DNA from 4 places in the Neorhizobium sp. DAR64860/K0K1 genome. Region 4 is predicted to be linked to each of the others. Evidence: predicted binding sites of a transcription regulator. Region 4 holds the regulator's gene; each other region holds the start of a gene.
What was found. Region 4 encodes LexA, which represses DNA repair genes until DNA is damaged. Its sites were predicted from a motif close to TGTTCNNNNTGTGTTCNG; they were not measured.
Positions count from the first base shown of each region.

Region 1: the regulator LexA is predicted to act here: its motif matches at 3,128-3,145, upstream of dinB (DNA polymerase IV).
Region 2: the regulator LexA is predicted to act here: its motif matches at 1,794-1,811, upstream of recA (recombinase RecA).
Region 3: the regulator LexA is predicted to act here: its motif matches at 2,649-2,666, upstream of ACQY1J_RS02405 (DUF2461 family protein).

Region 1 covers NZ_CP191459.1:805,063-810,444, reverse strand. Annotated here, with positions in the region: gene ACQY1J_RS08515 (hypothetical protein) at 1-151, shown strand, start outside; gene ACQY1J_RS08510 (DUF3597 domain-containing protein) at 214-690, shown strand; gene ACQY1J_RS08505 (hypothetical protein) at 815-1,192, opposite strand; gene ACQY1J_RS08500 (FAD/NAD(P)-binding protein) at 1,247-2,656, shown strand; gene ACQY1J_RS08495 (hypothetical protein) at 2,707-3,015, opposite strand; gene dinB (DNA polymerase IV) at 3,166-4,260, shown strand; gene ACQY1J_RS08485 (DNA polymerase III subunit epsilon) at 4,300-5,049, shown strand; gene ACQY1J_RS08480 (hypothetical protein) at 5,078-5,382, shown strand, end outside.
Region 2 covers NZ_CP191459.1:1,467,055-1,472,436, reverse strand. Annotated here, with positions in the region: gene alaS (alanine--tRNA ligase) at 1-415, opposite strand, end outside; gene recA (recombinase RecA) at 646-1,734, opposite strand; gene cckA (cell cycle histidine kinase CckA) at 1,981-4,602, opposite strand; gene ACQY1J_RS11695 (flagellar biosynthetic protein FliO) at 4,878-5,382, shown strand, end outside.
Region 3 covers NZ_CP191458.1:543,731-549,112, reverse strand. Annotated here, with positions in the region: gene ACQY1J_RS02420 (LacI family DNA-binding transcriptional regulator) at 1-696, shown strand, start outside; partial or broken gene ACQY1J_RS02415 (ribokinase) at 891-1,075, shown strand; gene ACQY1J_RS02410 (DUF3253 domain-containing protein) at 1,544-1,801, shown strand; gene ACQY1J_RS02405 (DUF2461 family protein) at 1,956-2,606, opposite strand; gene ACQY1J_RS02400 (DUF2256 domain-containing protein) at 2,828-2,989, shown strand; gene ACQY1J_RS02395 (LacI family DNA-binding transcriptional regulator) at 3,429-4,505, shown strand; gene ACQY1J_RS02390 (extracellular solute-binding protein) at 4,571-5,382, shown strand, end outside.
Region 4 covers NZ_CP191459.1:1,759,352-1,764,733, reverse strand. Annotated here, with positions in the region: gene ACQY1J_RS13145 (ComEC/Rec2 family competence protein) at 277-2,826, shown strand; gene lexA (transcriptional repressor LexA) at 2,807-3,526, opposite strand; gene ACQY1J_RS13135 (VOC family protein) at 3,719-4,594, shown strand; gene kdsA (3-deoxy-8-phosphooctulonate synthase) at 4,599-5,382, shown strand, end outside.

The DNA of each region.
Region 1 (5,382 bases), 950 kb from region 4:
CCCGGAGCGCCCCGGCTACATCCGCAACGACCGCGACGGCCGCAATGATCGGGGTGGTCGCGATGGCCGTGACCGTTCCAGCGGTCGTGGCGGACCGGACCGTTCAGACCGCGGCTCACGCGGCGATCGCGTCGTTGTCCCGCAGAACTAAAGTGATCCGTCATCGACGTGATCTCGTACCATGTATGGCATAAACCAACGGAGGAACTATCCATGAGCATATTCAGCAAGATCAAGGACGCCATCTTCGGCCATCCTGCCGCGGCTGCACCGGCTTCGCCAACAGGCGCCGAGCCGACACCGACGTCCATGGCAACGCCAGAACCTGCTGCGACCACAGCCCCGCCGGTCGGCGGAACAGCCCAGGCTGCGCCGAAGACTGCAGGCGCACCGCCAGTCGCAACTCCAGGCTCGACCTCTGCCACGATGCAGACCGTCGATATCGCACCGGTCCTCGACGCAGCCGTCAAGAAGAGCGGCCAGAAGCTCGACTGGAAGCATTCGATCGTCGACCTGATGAAGGCGCTCGGCATGGACGCGAGCCTTTCGGAGCGCAAGGAACTGGCCGAAGAACTCGGCTACACCGGCGACCAGAGCGATTCCGCCACGATGAACATGTGGCTGCACAAGGCGCTGCTGAAGAAGCTGTCCGAAAACGGCGGCAAGGTGCCTGCCGAACTTCTCGATTAATGGTTTCGGGCGCTCCACTGCGGGCGCCCGAACTTCTATCTGATGAAAACTGCTTGCGATTCCCGTCATCCGGACGGTTGAGACATGACGAAGGCCCGGCTGAGACCGGCTTCCGCGTCATGTCTCAGTATGCGAGAGACGTACTCCAGAGAAAAATGTCCTGCTGGTCGGTATCCGTCAGTCGATCGGCATCAGTCTCCTCGACCTTCTGCGTCTCGAGCCGTGGCAATGCCGCGGCTTCTTCTTTTCGGTCACCGGCCAACTGCCTTGTCGATCCGAACAGATCGATCCCAAATATCGAAAAGCCGCCACCATTCATCACGCTCTCCATTCCTTCCCGATCTTTCATGTGTAATGTCGCGTCAGAGGGAGTCGTGAACAATATTGCCTGCGAGAACCCTGGACTAAATTTTGCCGCGCGAAGGGATAAACGTGCTCCGTTTCCGATGCATTGGAAAAAGCCCGTTTTTGCAAGCGCAGCGCCTATCGATTTTTGATTCAACGACGTGCCGTGCGAATTTAAGAGAGCGACCGCGTCTAACCGAAGTGACTGACAGTGACAGCATCGAAGACGTCTGAACGGCCTGAACAAACACGATCTTCAATCGCCATTATCGGCGGCGGCGTGACCGGGGCAGCGGTCGCTTTCCATCTCGCGACGGGCCACTCGGACGCCGTCGACATCACCATTTTCGAGCCGCGTGCCGAAATCGGCAGGGGCCTCGCGTACGATACGCGGGACCCGGTGCACCGGATCAACGTCCCGGCAACGCGAATGAGCATACTTCCTGGCGATCCCGAGCATTTTTCGAGATGGATGGAAACGACCGGCTCCGTTGCGGACGATGAGGCGGCATTTCGCGCCGATGGCAACGTGTTTCCGCGCCGGGGCATCTTCGGAAACTATGTCCTGTCCAACCTTCAACCTCTTTTGGCATCAGGAGCCGTCCGCCATATCTGCGCCGCGGTGAACGGCGTCGAAAAGCGGCACGACCAATGGCATGTCACCGATACCACCGGGCAGACGCTGGTTGCCGATATCCTGGTGATCGCTGCCACCCACCCTGCTCCCGTTGCCCCACGCTCCTTGAGACGACTGGCCGAGCATCCGCGCTATGTCGCGGACCCGACAGCGCCGAACGCATTGGCGCCGATCCGGGCCGACGATCGGGTCCTCGTCGTCGGCAACGGGCTGACCTCCGCAGATGTCATCGCTTCGTTGAAGCGTTGCGGGCATAGCGGCAGCATTACCGCCCTCTCGCGCCGTGGCCTCCGCTCGCGCGGACACGCCACCTTCGCGCAGGAACCGTTCGGCGACTTTCTCGACCATCCCGCCACTAGCGCATCCGAGATCCTACACCGCGTGCGGGCCGCGATCAGGGATGCACAGGCAGATGGTCAGACCTGGCATGCGGTTCTCGACCAGTTGCGCTCGCAAGGCGGCGGCATCTGGAAGCATCTGCCGCTCGAGGCACGCCGCCGGATCGTGCGACACCTGCGTCCCTATTGGGACGTCCACCGCTTCCGGATTGCGCCGCAGGTGGAAGACGTGCTCGACGCGGAAGCGGCAGCCGGCAGGCTCGACATCCTCGCCGCAGGCATCGTCGACGTCAGCACCGACGGAGACATCATCGATGTCACCATCAAGCGGCGCGGGAAGAATGGTGTCGAAGTCCACCAGTTCGATGCCGTCGCGGTCACGACCGGCCCCGCCCACGGCAACGTGCTGCAGAGCCAGCAATGGCTGCGGCAACTCCGCGATCAAGGCTTTCTGCACCTCGATCCGACGGGGCTTGGTCTTTCCTGCAACGAGCAGTCCAACGCGATAGACGCGGATGGCAAGTCCGAACCAAAGCTTTTCATCGCCGGACCGCTGGCACGCGGACATTTTGGCGAGTTGATGGGCTTTCCGCAGGTTGCGGAACATGCGCTGCTCGTCGCCGATTCGATTGCAGCAAACCTCTGAGCTCACCGCCATATGGAGCCGGCTGAGAGCCGGCCCCTCGGTTCACTAAATCAGCGGCCGGTCACGCGTATCGCGCCTGCTTCGCCAAAACTCTTCTGCACCGCCGCCATCTTGCTCTCGGTGATATCGGCGGAAACCTCGATCTCGCCCTCCAGCGGGCCATCGGTGCGCTCTCCGCCATCATGCGACGCATCGCCACCCGACGGAGCGGATCCGACCGTGTTGTCGGCACCGACGGACTGGATGAAGATATCCGGACGCGAGATACCGTGCTGCTGCACCAGATGTTCGACCGCAAGGTCTGCGGCCGCACGGGTGTCGAAAGTCGCTCGAATGGTTGTCGTGCTGTCGTCAGCCATGAAACTGTCTCCTGTTGATGATCACCAGAAGCAAACGCCTTCAAAGCCCGCTTGTTTCCCTCATGCACAGGAAGCTGGGCAGAGAGCTTGGATATTTGTCGCAAGACTGCTATGTTCTCTTTTTGTTTCTATCTCATCCAGCAAACTCGCATGAATGTCACGGCCTCCATATCCACCCGCAAGATCATCCATGTCGACATGGATGCGTTCTATGCCTCCGTCGAGCAGCGCGACAATCCTGACCTGCGCGGCAAGCCTTTGGCTGTCGGCGGATCCGCGGCGCGCGGCGTTGTGGCGGCCGCAAGCTACGAAGCACGCGCCTTCGGCGTTCACTCCGCCATGCCCTCCGTCACTGCCAAGCGCAAATGCCCGGATCTGATCTTCGTGCCGCCGCGCTTCGAGGTCTACAAGTCGGTGTCCCGGCAAATCCGCGAGATCTTTGCGGAATACACGCCGCTGATCGAACCCCTGTCGCTCGACGAAGCCTATCTCGACGTTACCGAGAACCTCAAGGGCATGGAGATCGCCACCGAGATCGCGCTGGAGATTCGTGCCAAGATCAAGCAGGTGACGGGCCTCAACGCATCGGCCGGCATCTCCTACAACAAGTTCCTCGCCAAGATGGCAAGCGACCTCAACAAGCCGAACGGCCAGGCCGTGATCACGCCAAAGAACGGCCCGGGCTTCGTGGAATCGCTTCCGGTCAAGAAATTCCACGGCGTTGGGCCGGCGACTGCCGAGCGGATGAAGAAATACGGCATCGAGACCGGCGCTGACCTCAAGTCGAAGTCGCTGCAGTTTCTCGCCGAGAGCTTCGGCAAATCCGGACCCTATTTCTACGGCATCGCCCGCGGCATCGACGAGCGCCAGGTGCGTCCCGACCGGATCCGCAAATCCGTCGGCGCCGAGGATACATTTGTTGAGGATATCGACGCCCTCGACCTTGCGACCGCCGAACTGAAGCCACTTGCCGAAAAGGTCTGGCGCCACTGCGAAGCGCATCGCATTTCGGGCAAGACCGTCACCGTGAAGATCAAATATTCCGACTTCACCCAGGCGACACGCAGCCGCACGGCGTCCCTCCCCTATGCAAGCGTCGCGGAAGTGCTGGCGGCGGCATCCGGGCTCCTGGCTACCGTCTACCCTTTCCGGCGTTCGGTAAGGCTGCTGGGCGTATCCCTCTCTTCGTTGGTCGGCGCCGGGCCGGATGACGTGGAACAACCGCAGCTCGGTCTCGATTTATAATCGACAAGCACACAAAGAGCGCCGGGTAAGGACTTCGACATGAGCAATCCCACCATCCGCGTCATCGACCTCGAGACCGGCGGCAACGGACCGAACGACGTCTGCGAGATCGGCTGGCAGGATGTCACCCAAGGGGCAGACGGAAGATGGCAGATTAACGAGGACCGCGGTGCGCTTCTGGTCAATCCCGGCCGGCCGATGTCGCCCGACACGATCGCGATCCATCATATCCTCGACAGCCATGTCGCAGACGCGCCGTTCTGGAAAGACATCGCACCGACTGTCCTGCGTCCCCCGCACCGGATCGAAGCGCTTGCGGCACACCGCGCAGCTTTCGAACAGCGATACTGTACACCGCGGCTAACGGGCGGCCTGCCCTGGATCTGCACCTGGAAATGCAGCCTGCGGGTCTGGCCCGAACTGCCGCGGTTCTCCAACCAGATGCTGCGCTACCTGCGCATGCCCGAAGGTCTGGTCCACGAGATCGGCCTGCCGGCGCATCGCGCCATGCCTGATGCCTATGTCACGGCGCACCACCTGCGCGACCTCCTCAACGAGGCATCACTCGAAGAACTCCTGGCCTGGAGCAGCGAGCCGGGTCTGCTGCCGCGCGTGCCGTCAGGCGCGGATCGCGGCAAGACCTGGGACCGAATCAGCGAAGATGCGCTTCGGGACCTCGCGGAAGACCGGGATATCGATATCCGCTTCAGCGCCCGCACCGAACTGACGCGCCGCGGTGAACAACCACAGCCCGCCGCCGTTGACCCGCCACAGGGGACGCTCCTGTAATCGGTATGGCGAAAACCGGGGTTGGACGATGAGCGAGACGTATCCTGACACACCCGACGGCAAATACTTCGTCGTCCGCGGCAGGCTCTGGCGTCGAAGCAACCCGGCGCTGGACGCGGAGACGCGTCAACGCCTGGTCTCGGACCTGATGTCGGCACGCCGGGCCGTCCGCGATGCGAAAGGCAAACCCGACGCGATGGCCGAAGCGCGCCGGCGGGTCGACGATGCCAAGGTTCAGCTTGGCGAACGCGGCCCTGTCTGGTGGGATGACGGCGAGCCCGATCTCAACCGGCATATGGCCAAGAACACGCCCTATGCGGACTGGTTCGCGAA
Region 2 (5,382 bases), 290 kb from region 4:
GCGTCGCAGCTTCCTCGTCTTCCGAATAGACGGTGACCAGCAGCCGGTGCTTGGGCAGATCGAACCCTTCTGTGACCAGCTTCCAGGCAAGCTCGATCGCGTTTTCCTTGAAGTAGTCACCAAACGAGAAGTTGCCGAGCATCTCGAAGAAGGTGAGATGGCGGGCGGTGTAACCGACATTGTCGAGATCGTTATGCTTGCCACCGGCGCGCACGCATTTCTGGGAGGTGGTCGCCGTGGTGTAGGGGCGCTTTTCAAGACCGGTAAAGACGTTCTTGAACTGCACCATACCGGCATTGGTAAACATCAGCGTCGGGTCATTGCGCGGCACAAGCGGGGACGAGGACACAACCTCGTGGCCGTTCATTTGGAAATAGTCGAGAAACGTCGACCGGATTTCATTCACGCCGCTCATGCTAAGCCCTTTTTATCGCCGGGTGCGATGCTGTTATTCGAAGACGAAAGGCTTGTATCGTCCGCGTTCCCGACTGTCCAGCCACAGCACCCCTAATCATCCCAAACCCGCCCGGAACGCAGACCGGCCGCGCATCTCGTAGATGGCGGCCGGCAAGATTTGAAAACCGGAAAACACCGGTGAATATCAGCGTCAGGATGCCCTAGATCGACATCCCAACCCAGGTCCGATCAAGGGTCCGGGGCCTGGTCGCCGTCATTGGCATCAGGACCGCCATTCTGCAGGAACTTGTCCGCGATCAGACCGGCGTTCTGGCGCAGCGACGTCTCGATTTCACGCGCCACTTCCGGATTGTCTCGCAGGAACGACTTCGCGTTCTCGCGGCCCTGACCAAGGCGCTGGCTGTTGTAGGAGAACCATGCGCCCGACTTCTCGACGATCCCAGCCTTGACGCCGAGATCGACGAGCTCGCCGGTCTTTGACACGCCTTCGCCATACATGATGTCGAATTCGACCTGCTTGAAGGGAGGCGCCATCTTGTTCTTGACGACCTTGACGCGTGTCTGGTTGCCGACGACTTCTTCGCGTTCCTTGACCTGGCCGATGCGGCGAATGTCGAGACGGACGGACGCGTAGAATTTCAGCGCGTTACCGCCTGTCGTCGTTTCCGGCGAACCGAACATCACGCCGATCTTCATGCGGATCTGGTTGATGAAGATCACCATCGTCTTCGACTTGGAGATCGACGCCGTCAGCTTGCGCAGTGCCTGGCTCATCAGACGGGCCTGAAGACCCGGCAGGCTGTCGCCCATTTCGCCTTCGATTTCGGCGCGTGGCGTCAATGCCGCAACCGAGTCGATGACGAGAACGTCGACAGCACCGGAACGCACCAGCGTATCAGTGATCTCAAGCGCCTGCTCACCGGTGTCAGGCTGCGAGATCAGGAGGTTATGCAGATCGACGCCGAGCTTGCGGGCGTAGACCGGATCGAGCGCGTGTTCCGCGTCGACGAAGGCGCAAACACCGCCACCCTTCTGAGCCTCGGCAATGGTCTGCAGCGCAAGCGTTGTCTTGCCCGAGCTTTCCGGACCATAGATTTCGACGATACGGCCCTTCGGCAGGCCGCCGATGCCGAGCGCAATATCGAGGCTCAGGGAACCGGTGGAAACTGTCTCGATCTCGACGATGCTATCGTTCGAGCCAAGCTTCATGATCGATCCCTTACCGAAGGATCGTTCGATCTGTGAGAGTGCTGCTTCGAGCGCCTTGCTCTTGTCCACGCCTTTATCCTCTACGAGCCGCAATGAATTCTGTGCCATGAGGTCCCACCTTTAGGTTATTGCCGCCACGCAAGCAATGAAGCAGCCGATGGACACCGTGTACTCTTTTTGTTCTCATTAATCAAGAGGCTTTTATCAGCTTGATTAAACTGCGTTATCGCGATTTCGTTCCCGGAACGTTCTCGCGCACATAACCTGTGGAAAATCAGGCGTTAAAGCAAGAAGCCTCGCGGTTCGACGGACGAATCGCGAGGCTCCATAAAGGTTGGCAGGCGGATCAGAAAATCAGTCCGAGTCGAGCATCTCGCGAACCGCAACGGCAAGCTGCTTCAGCGAAAACGGCTTGGGCAGAAAACCGAACTTCGCATCGGCCGGCAGGTTGCGCGCAAACGCGTCCTCCGCGTATCCGGAGACGAAGATGAACTTCAGATCCGGATAGGATTTCCGCAGTTCCGTCAGAAGCGTCGGCCCGTCCATCTCAGGCATGACAACGTCGGAAACGACGATATCAACCTTGCCTTCGAGCTCGTCCATGATGTCGAGTGCTTCGACGCCGGATCCGGCTTCGTGCACGGTATAACCGCGCGTTTCCAGCATGCGCTTGCCACCCCGGCGAACCGCTTCTTCATCTTCCACAAGCAGCACGACCGCAGACTTGCCCGTGAGATCCATATCCTCTGCCGGCGCTTTCAAAGCCACAGGCTGTGCGGCTGCCAGAGCTGCAGCCTCTGCGGCCTCTGGCGTGATGACCGGTATTTCGGGAATGTGACGCGGCAGGAACAGCCGGAAACTCGTTCCGCGACCGACTTCGGATTCCGGATAGATATACCCGCCGGACTGTTTGATGATGCCATAGACCATCGAGAGGCCAAGACCGGTCCCCTTGCCCACTTCCTTGGTGGTGAAGAACGGCTCGAAGATCTTGTCCATGATCTCGGGCGGAATGCCCGTGCCGCTATCGGCAACCTCGACCATGACGAGATCTTCCGCCGGAAGATCGGCCTGATGGAAGGCGGCAGTTTCCTCGGCCGTCACATTGCGGGTCTTGATCAGGATCGTGCCACCCTGCGGCATCGCATCGCGCGCGTTGACGCAGAGGTTGATCAGAACCTGCTCGAACTGCGACAGGTCGGTACGCACCGGCCACAGGTCACGCCCGTAGTCGACATCGAGCTTGACATTGGTGCCGGAAATCAGCCGGTCGACCAGCATGCGCAGGTCGCCCACCACATCGGTGAGGTTCAGAACCGCCGGACGCATCGTCTGCTTGCGCGAGAAGGCCAGAAGCTGGCGCACCAGAACGGCGGCCCGGTTGGCATTGCGCTTGATTTCCATCAGATCGGCGAAGCTCGCGTCGGACGGACGCGCCTGCAAAAGCAGGTGATCGGACGACAGAAGGATAGCCGTCAGCACGTTGTTAAAATCGTGCGCGATACCGCCTGCCAGCGTGCCGACCGCATTTAGCTTCTGGGTCTGCGCCATTTGCGTCTCGAGCGCCTTCTGCTCGGTCGTCTCGACGGAATAGATGATGGCCGCCTCTTCCGGCGCCTCGTCGCTCTCGTCGATCACCGCATTGACGTAGAAACGCAGATAGCGGGTCTCGTCGCCCGGATGCCGCGAATCGATCGGAGTAATGTCGCCCTGCCGGTCGCGTGCGGCAGCAAGCGCCGCCATCAGCTGATCGCGGGTCGTCTCGTGCGCGATACGCTCCAGCGACGCACCACTTTCCACGTCGTCTCGGGTCAGAACCCCGGCGAACAGTCGCAGGAACGGCGCATTGATGCGCAGGATCCGGCCTTCGCCATCGACGGACGCAATGGCCATCGGCGTGTTGTTGAAAAAGCGCGTGAAACGCATCGCCGACGCGGATTGATCGGTGTCCTCACCATGCGGCCGGTTGATCACGACACTGCGGCTTTCGCCGGGCGCACCGTCGCGCATGGAGCTGACGCTGTGAACAAGTCGCACCGGCAGGCTCTGGCCGTTGGCACGGCGCAGGTCGAGATCGAGCGTTTCCGTACGCTTCAGGCCTGGCGCCGGCTGAACCGATTGGATCAGCGCCATGCCCTCGCCCGCCACGAGATCGTCGATCGTCATCGATCCAGGAGAAAACTTGGTCAGATCGAGACCCAGCCATTCAGCCAGCGTGGCGTTGAGATAGAAGATCTCGCCCTTCTTGCCCGCGGAAAAGAACCCGACCGGCGCATGGTCGAGGTAGTCGATGGCGTTTTGCAGTTCGCGAAAGAAGCGCTCCTGGTCCGACCGTTCCGAGGTCGTGTCGGTAATCTGCCAGATGTCGAGCTGCGCCTTGTTGTTTCCCGAACCCGCCAGAAGGCCGGCCTTCAGCCTGTACCAGAAGGCGCCCGCACCATTCTCTCCAACGACGGCAGTGCCCGTGCTGCGGCCAAGCGGCTGCAGCAGGCGGAATTCTTCATGACCCTCGCGGCCTTCCCGCAGCGCGGATGTCAGCCTGTAAAGCGCCTCGTTGGATTCGCGCGACTTGGACAGAAGCGTCTCAAGGGACTGGATATCGCTCTTTTTCGTCGCACCGGTCATCCGACCATAGGCAGCGTTCGCGTAGACGATGCGACCCTTGATGTCCGTGATCAGGATACCGTCCGGATGGCCGGCCAGGAAAGCGCGGGCGAGATCGTCGGACCGCGATTGCGGCATGACTTCCACGAGGCCAATCATCGAAGAGACGAGGAAAAATATGCCGACCATGGCAAGGATGCCCAGCAGGCCGAGCACAATCTCATTGTCGAGTGCCTGCTGAAAAACCACAAAAGCGACTGCAACGCCCAGCAGCACCAGCGCTAGAAGCACGATCCGAAGAATGGTTCCACCCCGCGTCTTACGCTCGACCAGTGGGGTCTCGTAGTTGCCGCCCTGCTGCAACTTCGTCATCAATCCCTCGCATTTCGCAACGGCCGACTGCCGAAGCCATCCTACTGCGGCCGTCATGCTCCACGGAGCCGAAAACCCTATGATTCCTTCTTAGCAAGTTGTCGGCGACGCAAAAAGCTCCGTTGTGCCAGAAAACCCGGGACAGTGAAGACTTGTGCCCTATCTTTCCTCTCCGAAGTGATGTTTTCCATCAAGACAGCATCGCAGCACCCCTTGATCGAAGCGAAAATTGTCGTCTTTTCAAATGTGACGATTGGCATGAGGAGTATCAGCATATGGCCGAAGAACTGATGGGCGCCTATGGCAGCCGGATGGTTATCGCGGTCCTCGGTGTCGGCATCGGGCTTCTCTTCCTGTTCGGCATCTTGTGGATGCTGCGCGGTCGCAATGGACCGTCGCCGTTCGTCCGCGGGGGACGCAACCGCAATCCGCGGCTGCAGGTGCTGGATGCGGCAGCCGTCGATGCACGTCGCCGCCTCGTGCTGATCCGCCGCGACGGCGTGGAGCACCTCGTCATGATCGGCGGGCCGACCGATATCGTGATCGAAACCGGCATCGCGACGAACTCGCCCTCACAGCCCTCCGCCATTGAAAGCGCGCCTTCTGAACCACGTCCCGCACTTGCCCAGAGGCAGCGTCCGGACCCTCGCCCGGCAGCTCTGCCAGAGGCCGAACGGCCTGAGCCCATGCGGGAGATTTCTGTGCGCGACGACACCCCGCGTGCGAAGCCACCACTCGCGACCCAGCCATCTCCCATTCCCGCTCGCCCTGTGAGCCCGG
Region 3 (5,382 bases), on a different replicon from region 4:
GCAAAGCTGCTCTCCAGCCTCGACAAGGAGGAGGTCGATGGCGTGGCTGTCATGGCGCCCGAATCGCCTCAGGTGCGAGACGCCATGGCGCGGCTTCTCCAGCGCAACATCAAGGTGGTGCAATTCCTGTCCGGTCAGGAAAAGCTGCCAGAGGCTGATTTCGTCGGTATCGACAACTTTGCGGCGGGTGCGAGTGCGGGCAAGCTGATGGGCATGCTTGCGGGTTCCCATCCGGGAAAGGTCATGGTGATCGCGGAAACCATGCAGTCGCTCGACAGCATCCAGCGCCGCCTTGGCTTCGACCACGTGATCAACAGCGCCTTTCCGCATCTGACCTGTCTGCCGTCCATCGAAACCCACGCCGACGAGGCACGTAGCCAGCAGGTGATGGCCCGCGTGTTGGCCGGCAATCGCGATGTTTCCGGAATCTACGTGCTGAGCGCAGAGGCTCGCGTGCCGATCCTGGCTGCTGCCGGAAACGTCGATCTCGGCGGCATTGCCGTGGTTGTCCACGAGCGAACTCCCTTCACCGAACAGGCGCTCCGGGACGACCGTATCGATGCCGTGATCGCACAGGATCCGGGCCATGCGGTGCGCAGTGCAATTCGCATCATGCGCGCCCGCTCGGATGCCCGCGAGCCGCTCGCCGCACAGGAAAAGATCCGCATCGAAATTCTACTCAAGGAAAACCTTTGAGCCATATGAAGGGCGGCGCGCGCGATTGGTCAGAGGCTTTGATTTGGCCGGATGCGGAGCAAATAAACGAGCGTTTACATTTACTTGCGCCTGGCGGCGGGACTTCGGAGACCGGTGATGTGCAATAGGTAATTTTGGGAAAATCCAGAAAAGACTATGGCGGCCGTCGCCTCCAGACGGAAAGACAAATTTCTATGACCGCATCCTGCCCCGCTGTCGTCGTTTCCGGCAGTCTGCATTACGACATCATCGTCAAATGTCCGGTCCGGCACCGCCGCGCAAAGGCGAAACAGTCACCGGCTCCGCCTGGAACCCGGCATGTTGCGGCAGGGGCGGCAACCGAGCGGTTTCCGCAGCCAAGGCCGGCGTGCGCTCGGCAACCCCGTATTCGGACAACGTCGAGATCTGCAGCGGCGTCCCGGTCGTGATGCCTGCGACGCGGACGCGGGTTTTCGCCTCAAGTCCGATCAGCAATACCATCTATGACGCCTTCAGGTTCGTCACCACTGTTGCTATCGAGCAGTGGCTCAAGTATCCCAAGCTGACAATCAATGGCGCCTCCAAAGCCTCTGCGATGACGGGGTGGCGCATCGGTTAGATCTTGAGTAACGATCCGCTGCGTTTCCCGGCAACTGAGACAGCGTCAAAAGCCGCCGCAGGGTTGAACGGTTTTCCATATCGCTTTGCCTGAACGAAGTAGCTCTCTCGCTTATTCAAAACGGAGCCGTCCAGCGCAACACCACCGCTGTAAGACATATTGCGCAGAGATGGTCTTGCCTGATGCTTTGCTGAGACAATGTAACTGTCAAATGACCCGCGAGACAGTTCAGTTAAATGGGGACGAGCCATGCGAGCGAATGCGGAATCGACCATTTTAAGTTTTGTCGTCAGTCGACCTGATGGGACGACGTGCCCGAGCGAAGTTGCGCGCAGCCTTGCAAATGATCACAACGCTCCGCTTGAGTGGCGTGACTACATGCCAGCCGTCCATGAAGCGGTTGATGCCTTGATTGCGCGACGAGAGATCACCCTTTCCTGGAAATCTGTCGTAATGGGGGAGAGAGCCGGTCCCTACCGTATAAGTGCTCGCAAGCAAAATCTCTAATGCCGAGACGTCTGCGGCCACCTTGTTAGCGTCCTAAACAATCTCAATGACAGGAAACCGATCAAGCACATCCCGACCGTGCTGATAGTCGCGAGCCTACTTTTTCATCTCTATAAGCTTCGGGTCAGTAAGTTTGCGCGTAAGAGCCTTCCGGTTATCGAGACTCGGGGAGCTTAGTCGTTGCCCGATTGATGTAATCGACCAGCGCGCGGGCAGCGGCGAATGATTTTACTATTTCCTCGACAAGATTGGAGGACACGAGCATCTCGTCAGAAACGTTGCGACAGGCTCCGAAGTTTTTGAGATTGAAAAAGTCGAGCGCGTCGTGATTTCTGACGTACCCGCTGGCGCTCAAATCATGACCGCCCGTCAGACCATTTGGGAAATATGTCCGAAATAATGGACCCTCGACGATCCCTCTCCATTTGCCGGTGTGGCTTGCGATTGTTTGCCGCAAAATGCGGGCAAGCCGTGGCGGGGGTAGCAGCGCTCCGCCTCCGCTGTATGAGCTGTGCGGAGAGATTTGCATGTAATATGTCGCGGCTGCGTTCTTCGAAGGCGAAACTCGCAACGTGATGCAGCAGGTGCCTTTCGAGATAGACGCGGCACTCAAACATTTGCGGGGATCTCGGTTGGCCTCATCTACGCGCTTGTCGATCGACCCTGTGCTATTAGCTAACGCTAGGGTGAATTCAATTAAGTCGCGGCGCGCGCAATCAAGTCTAGCTCGGTTGTCGTCGAGCCACTCGGCGCCGTGATTACTGGAGGCTTCCTCTAGAAATTCAAAAGTCGATCGGTTGATCATCCACTGTCTCAAACATGGCAAACCCGCCTGTCATAGGGCAGGCGGAACGTAAAGTGAACAGAAATAGCTCGAGCGGACATGAAAAGAGGTTGAAGTCGGGTGCTTCCAATCGCTGAGTGCTTCCCCAGATAGGGTAGGGCTCGTGGAATTGCCACTTCGGTAACTGAGCGGCGAATGGTTCGTTCGCATTTCGTAAACACGTTGAATAGGAGAGGATCCATATGGCGAGAATGGTCAAGAAAGCGGATCTGCCGATAAAAACGTGTGCGACATGCGGAAAACCTTTTGCATGGAGGCTGAAGTGGGCCAAGAACTGGAGCGACGTGAAGTACTGTTCTGAACGCTGCCGCCGCTCTAAGCTCAAGCCATTACCCACGTCATGATCACGTTGCTAGCACAATAAATCGTGCAAGACCCGTCGAACGGTGGGTGTGTTGGCGCACGAGCGTATCGCGCCCTCGCAGAAACCTGAACGTGGCCGCAGCAACGGAGGCGAGGAACGTTTGCTCGTCGATCCTCCCAGCTGCAAGTGACCCTACCATATAGCTCTCGATTTGAAGGAGCCACTTACTGGGGACGGCCTTTTCAAGATCATGCAAAGCCATTGGGTCCGGAGCCTCCTCAGCATCCCGCTGTAGGCGAGACCGTGAAGCGGATCTCCCATACGCTGAAGGTAACAAAAGCTACCTCGGACGGTCACCTATTCCCTTCCAGAAAGGACGCGACGATGCGATTGATTTCGCCTCCATGTGAGGGCTTGACAGCCCGTCGCTCGAGCTAATACGTATTAGCTAATACGATTTAGCAAGTGTAGGGTCCGCGATGAACCGCAAGTCCACGGGTGAACATTCGGCCGCCGCTGCACCGACAAGCGCTGATGTCGCACGCCTCGCGGGTGTCTCCCAAGCGACCATTTCCCTCGTGCTCAATGGCCGGGATAGTGCCGTGCGCATTTCTCCGGAGACACGGGAACGCGTGATGTCCGCCGCTGCCCAGTTGGGCTACACGCCCAATCATGCCGCCAGAAGCCTGCGGCAGCGCAGCACCAAGATCATCACTTTCATTCTGCCGACCTTGGAGAATCCGTACTTCCTAGAGATCGCGAGTGCGGCGCAAGCGGAAGCCAGTTTGCGCGGATATTCGGTCACGATCATTTCGTCCCGCAACGAACTGAGCGAGTTTCACACTGCGCTCTTGTTGCAAGGGGCGGCTTACGACGGGATCATCGTCGCAGGACACAATAACTGCGCTGCTCCGGAACTACCTGCTCTCGTAAAGCGCGGTGTCGGCGTTGTCGTGCTGCAGGAGCCTAGCCCCGCACCGGGAATTCAAAGCGTCCGCGTCGATCTTGAGAGAGGTGGATATATCGCCACCCGCCACCTCATTTCGCTTGGACATCGGCGCATCGCACACTTTACCCAGGCGTTGCGAAGTTCGCATGGCGGGCACGACCGTATCGATGGCTATATGCATGCGCTTTCCGAGGCTGGTCTGCCATTCGATGAAGATCTCGTTGTGGTGACCGAGAATTCGCTGTCAGGCGGTGTCCTCGCCCTTGACCGCATCCTGGCGCTTGACGTCCCGCCGACGGCTCTCTTCGCCTATAACGACCGGCTCGCGATCGGCGCTTTGCATGGATTGCGCAAGCGCGGGCTGAGGGTGCCGGATGATTTCGCCGTCGTCGGTTTCGATGGCATTGCCTTCGGTGGCTTTACTGCCCCGACGTTGACAACAGTCGACAGCTCCCGGGAGGAGCTCGGGAAGCTGGCAATGCAAGCGGTCATAGATGCAATCGATAAGAAGGAAGGGCGGCAGGATCATCTGCTGCCCGTCAGGCTACTTGTGCGCGAATCGTGCGGTGGAACGGAGGTCGATTCGGAGGGAATGCCGCACAACTGAAAACGTGCCTTCCCGGCATGTGTGTCGAGGGAGGCGTTGGAAATTGACACTCATGGGAGGAAGACATGACGCAATTTATCAATCGACGTACCATTTTGAAGACCGGCGCGGGTCTCGGCGCGGGGCTTGTGACCGGCGCGCTCGGCATGCCGGCGCTTGCACAGGAAAAACAGCTGACATTTGCCGTCTGGGGCGGCGATTCAGAAGTTGCTGGCTACAGGAACGTGATCGCCAAATTTGAAAGCGCCAATCCCGGCGTCAAGGTCAAGCTTGATGTGATGCCGTTCGCGCAATTCTACCAGCAGGTCGATACGCGCCTTGCGGGCCGCCAGGCGCCCGACCTCTTCCGCGTGACCTATCAGCAGATCGGGCGATACGCGAGCAACAAGGCCGCCATCGACCTTACGCAGTATCTCGAGAAGGACTTCGGCAAGGGCTTCACACCTGCCGTCTGGAGCGCCGTCAACGTCAAGGGCACTCCCTACGCGCTGCCGCATCACACCGATACGTTTGCCCTGTTCTACAACGAGGAACTGTTGGAAAAGGCCAATATCGCGGTACCGTCCAGCCTCGACGAAGCTTGGACATGGGCGGCGTTCATCGACAACGCCAAAAAGCTCAAGACGCAGGGCGGCTCATCCTATCCGTTCGCCATGAGCTGGCAGAACGGCGCCGTGCATCGCTGGATGTTCTATCTCTACCAGCATGGCGGGCGCTTGCTGAGCGAGGACCTGACGGCCTCCCGCATCACCGAGAAGGCCGGCATCGAGACGATTGCATGGACACAGAGCTGGTTCACCGAAGGACTGGTTCCGCCCAGCACCTCGGTCAAGAGCGCCGAGAAGGTGCAGAACCTGTTCGCCAACGGCACGATCGC
Region 4 (5,382 bases):
TTGGCGGCATGGCGCCCAGAAAGCGCCATAAGAGTTAAGCGTCGCAAGTTAGCTATATGATCCTAAAGGTGATGCCAAGCGCTCCTGCGACATTTTGTGCAGCGCGAAAATAATTTAGGCAGGCCACGTTTAAAAGATGCCCAACCTCATGGTGTAAGAGGCCGTAACGTGAAGGAAAACCGCAGCTTGGCGAATGTGTTGACGAGGAGAATATAAACGCGCAGGTTGCGTTTATCAATCACCGTCTCTGCAGCGGAGCCGGCGGGATAAACCATCATGGCGAATGGCGGAGCGATTTTTGAGGCAGCCAGCAGCAAGCCGATGATGCTTGCTTCGACACCCCACGCAATCGCACTCTGGACGCCCGAATCGGCATCGCAGACAATGCCCGCGGAAGTCAGGAATGATGGTCGAAACGACCATCATTCCGAGGATGTTTTCCTGGGATACGTGGTCAGAGACCGGCCCGTTTCCAAATGGCTGTGCACGTCGTTGAGCGAGGAGCTTTCCCACGGTCATGTGTTCCTCTTCCTGCCTGTCTTGCTAGGCGCCGGCGCTGCGACCTGGTTCGCACTTCCTTGGACGCCATCGCCATTCATTCTCGCAACCATGCTTGCGATCTCGATGGTGACCGCAGGGCTGACACGGTATCGCGCGCATCCACTGTCTCGTGCCAACCTTGTACTCTGCCTGCTTCTCTCCGGTTCTGCGCTGGCAGCGCTCGAAACCTGGCGGTGTTCGACGGTCGTGCTCGATTCGCCCGTCACGACGACCATCAGCGGGATTGTCGAACGACGCGAAGCCGATGCACAGCGCCGCTGGCGCTATATCCTCAGGATCGAGCAGACATCTGAGCCCTCGCTTTCACGACCGCCACAGCGCGTCTCGGTTCTTGCCAGAAGCCAACACGACCCTGCAGACATCGGAGAGCGCGTTTCCGGCCGTGCCCGTCTGTCGCCACCCTCTGGCCCGGCGCTTCCCGGATTGAACGATTTCGCCTTCTCCTCCTACTTCGATCAAATCGGGGCCGTTGGCTTCTTTTACGGCGCGCCTAGCGTACAACTGGCGATCGATGACCAACCCGGGTTATGGTCGGACATGCAGCGAGGGCTTTTTGCGCTTCGCAGCGCAATCGGCAATCGCATCCGCGATACGGTCAAGGGGGATGCGGGCGCTTTTGCTGCCGCAATCGTGACCGACGAGCGCCGTGCAATTTCCCGTGAGACGACCGAGGCGCTTCGTCTGTCCGGACTGGCCCATATCGTCGCGATCTCAGGCCTCAACATGGCGCTGGCAGCCGGTATCTTCTTCGTCGGCGTTCGCTCCGTCCTGTCGCTGTTTCCAGGCTTTGCGCAGGCCTATCCGATCAAGAAGTTTGCCGCGTTCGGTGCGCTTGTCATGGCGACCGCCTATTACCTGATTTCCGGGTTCGGGGTTTCCGCCGAGCGGGCCTATATCATGATGGCGGTGATGCTGGTCGCCGTGCTCGTCGATCGACCCTCCATCAGCCTTCGCAACGTCGCCCTTTCGGCAATCATCATCCTCGCCATCTCGCCGTCGGAGATTTTGGGTCCGAGTTTCCAGATGTCGTTTGCGGCAACCGCGGCACTGGTGGCAGGGTTCGCCCTCTGGACGCGATATTTCGCGAAAGGTAAGGAGGATACAAAAGGTAGCAACCGGTGGATAACGGGTGTCGCGGCGACGTTCCATTTCATTGCCGGGATCGTGGTGACGTCGCTGATCGGCAGTACTTCGACGTCGATCTATTCGATCGAGCATTTCCACCATCTGACCACCTACGGCCTCGCGGCCAATCTCGCGGCCATGCCGATCATTTCCTTCGTGGTGATGCCGGCAGGGCTTGTTGGCATGTTGCTGATGCCGTTCGGGCTGGATGCTCCCTTTCTGTTCATCATGGGCGAGGGGCTGCGGATCGTCATTCGCATTGCCGAGATCGTTGCCGCATGGGGCGGCGATATTGCCATCGGCCGGCAGAACCCTCTTTTCCTGCCGCTGGCGACGGCAGGCTTTCTGCTTCTGACGCTGCTGCGCACGCCGCTGAGGCTGACAGGCGCGCTGTTCATGGCGGTGGCTTTGCTCTTTGCGGTCCGCTCAGGCTCGGCGCCGAGGCCTGATATCGTCATATCCGAAGACGGCGCGTCAGTGGGACTGATCCAGGATGACAAGATCACCCTCAATCGAACCCGGCCGCCGGGATTTATCTACGATCAATGGCGGCGAGCGCTGGTGCTTGAGACCGGAGAACAACCGCTCGCCTTGCCGGTTCTTGCCTCTTCGGAACCAGCGCGAGGTGCCAGCCTTGCGAAAAGTGATGACAGACGACCTAGACCACATTCGCGACCGGATTTGACGCGCCGGGAAATCGAATATGTCAGGGGCTTTCTTCAAGCATTCACGCCCGGACGATTTGCCTGTCTGCCGAAAATCCTGTGCGCGGCGCAGACTGCTCAGGACATCCGGATCGTCACTGTCGAAGACAACCGATACACCGATCTTGCCTGCGATTTCGGTCGGATCATCGTCTCGCCCGGCGCACGCTTCGATACTTGCCGCTCCGGCGCCTTGCTTCTCAGCGGGCGGACGTTGCGCCGGACTGGCGCACTGGAAATCACCATTATTCCGAACGCGACAGCGCCAGACATCAAGATTACGGCGGCGATGCGAGACAGCGCACAGACCTCAAGCCGTCCGTGGACCGTCCACCGGTTCTATGACTGGCGAACGCGACAATTCGACTTTGGCATCCCGGAGGCTGTTGCTGCGCATCTCCGGGATAACAGCGTTCTTAATGATAGCGGCGAATAAGGCCGACAAGCTTGCCCTGGACCTTCACCCGGTCGGGCGGGAAGATGCGGGTCTCGTAAGCGGGGTTCGCCGCTTCCAGCGCGATCGATGCACCCTTGCGGCGGAACCGCTTCAGGGTCGCTTCTTCCTCATCGACCAGGGCAACGATGATATCGCCCGGACTTGCGGTGCTGGCATTCTTGATGATGACGGTATCACCATCGAGGATGCCGGCATCGATCATCGAATCGCCCTTCACTTCGAGCGCGTAATGATCGCCGGAACCCAGCATCTCGATCGGAACGGCGATGTCGTGGGTGTTGTTCTGGATCGCGGAGATCGGCACGCCGGCAGCGATTCGACCCATGACCGGAATGTTTGTCGAGAACGGATTGTCCGCCATGACCGGCGCCGGCTTCTGAGCGACGACCGGTTGCGTTTTGCCGAGGCTTCCCTCGATGACACTGGGAGAAAATCCCCGTCGCGGATGAAGGTTCGCCACATAGGCGTCAGGCAGCTTGATCACTTCGAGCGCGCGTGCTCTGTTCGGCAGACGGCGAATAAAGCCACGCTCCTCGAGCGCGGTGATCAGCCTATGGATGCCGGACTTCGATGCAAGGTCGAGAGCGTCCTTCATTTCGTCAAACGACGGCGGCACGCCTGATTCTTTCATCCGCTCGTGGATGAACAGAAGTAACTCCTGTTGCTTGCGTGTCAGCATGGACGGGACCCTCAGAATTGGAAACAAATGCAGAACGGACGCTATATGTTCTATCTGTGTTCCGCAAGCCCCAAATTTCTGCTCAAGAATAGTCTCATTTCAGCGTTCGATCACGTATTCAGTTCGTGCGCAGCACTTGCCGAGTTTCCCGCGATAGCCAATGTTCTGCGGAATAAGACTTTGGGGGTGTAAGTGGGTAACAAGTCAGTCGATCATTTGGTTCTGCCCGTTGCAGATCTGGCGTCAGCGCGGGGGAGGTTGACCGCTCTCGGCTTTACTGTGGCACCTGAAGGTGTTCACCCTTTCGGCACAGCCAATGCCTGCATATTCTTCGCGGATGGCTCGTACCTCGAGCCACTGGCCATTGTTAACCGTCGGCAAGCCTCGCTTGCGGCAAAACGAGGCAACGTGTTCACCGATCGCGACATCCGCTTTCGCGGCCAGCGGAAAAGGGAAGGTCTATCGGCGGTGGTCGTCGGGACGCAGGATGCATCGGCCGATCATAGCCGTTTTGTGGACGGGCACATGTCTGCGGGCGAGATGCTTCAGTTCTCCCGCCCGATGCAGTTGCCCGATGGTGGGGAGAGCGAAGTCTCATTCCGTCTGGCGTTCGCGGCAGTCCCCGAGGTCGATGACATCTTGCTGTTTTCCTGCCAGCGCATGGCCGCATTACCGGCAGATCGCGGTGGTCTTGATGAGCACGCAAACGCCGTTACAGGCCTTCGAGAGATCGTCTTTTCTGCAGATGACCCGCTGGAGTTTCTGCCGCTTTTCGAAACCGTGTTCGAGACTCAGCCCGAGCAAGGGAAAGACGGTCTGCGGATCGAAGCTGCCAATGCCAGCATCCGCATTCAATCCAACGACACGTTCAGCGACGAGTTCCGGTCTTCGATGAAGCCCTTGTTATCGTCGCGCCTCGCTGCGCGCGGGATCATCTTTAAGACCACCGATCTCGCCGTGACAGAGATCACCCTTGCTGCTAATGACGTCGCATTCATCCGCAGGGATGGCCGCGTGATCGTGTCGGCAGCCCCGGGGCAAGGTGTGGTTTTCGGTTTCGAGGAATAGTGAAATGACAGTCTCCGCCAATTCTGAAGTGTCCGTGGGCGAGGGGAGTTCGAAAGTCGTTTTTTCCAACACGGCAAAGCTCTCGCTGATTGCCGGTCCCTGTCAGATGGAAAGCCGTGATCACGCCTTCATGATCGCGGGTACGCTTGTCGAACTCTGCAAGAAGCTCGGCATCGGCCTCGTCTACAAATCCTCCTTCGACAAGGCCAACCGCACGTCGATCTCCGGCAAGCGCGGCATCGGCTTGGACAACGCGATGGCAATCTTTGCCGATCTCAAGAAGGAATACGGCTTTCCGGTTCTGACCGACATCCACACGGAAGAGCAGTGCGGCCTCGTGGCCAATACGATCGATATCCTGCAGATCCCCGCCTTCCTGTCGCGCCAGACCGACTTGCTCGTCGCGGCCGCAAAGACGGGTTGCGCCATCAACGTGAAGAAGGGCCAGTTCCTGGCGCCCTGGGACATGAAGAACGTTCAGGCGAAGTTCCTCGAAAGCGGCAATCCGAATGTGATGCTGTGCGAGCGCGGCGCCTCGTTCGGCTATAATACGCTTGTCTCCGACATGCGTTCGCTGCCGATCATGGCGTCTCTCGGAAGCCCTGTCATCTTCGATGCGACCCATTCCGTTCAGCAGCCGGGCGGCCAGGGCGGTTCTTCCGGCGGCCAGCGCGAATTTGTCGAAACGCTGGCGCGGGCAGCCGTCGCCGTCGGCGTTGCTGGCGTCTTTATCGAGACCCACGAAGACCCTGACAACGCACCGTCCGACGGTCCGAATATGGTCCACC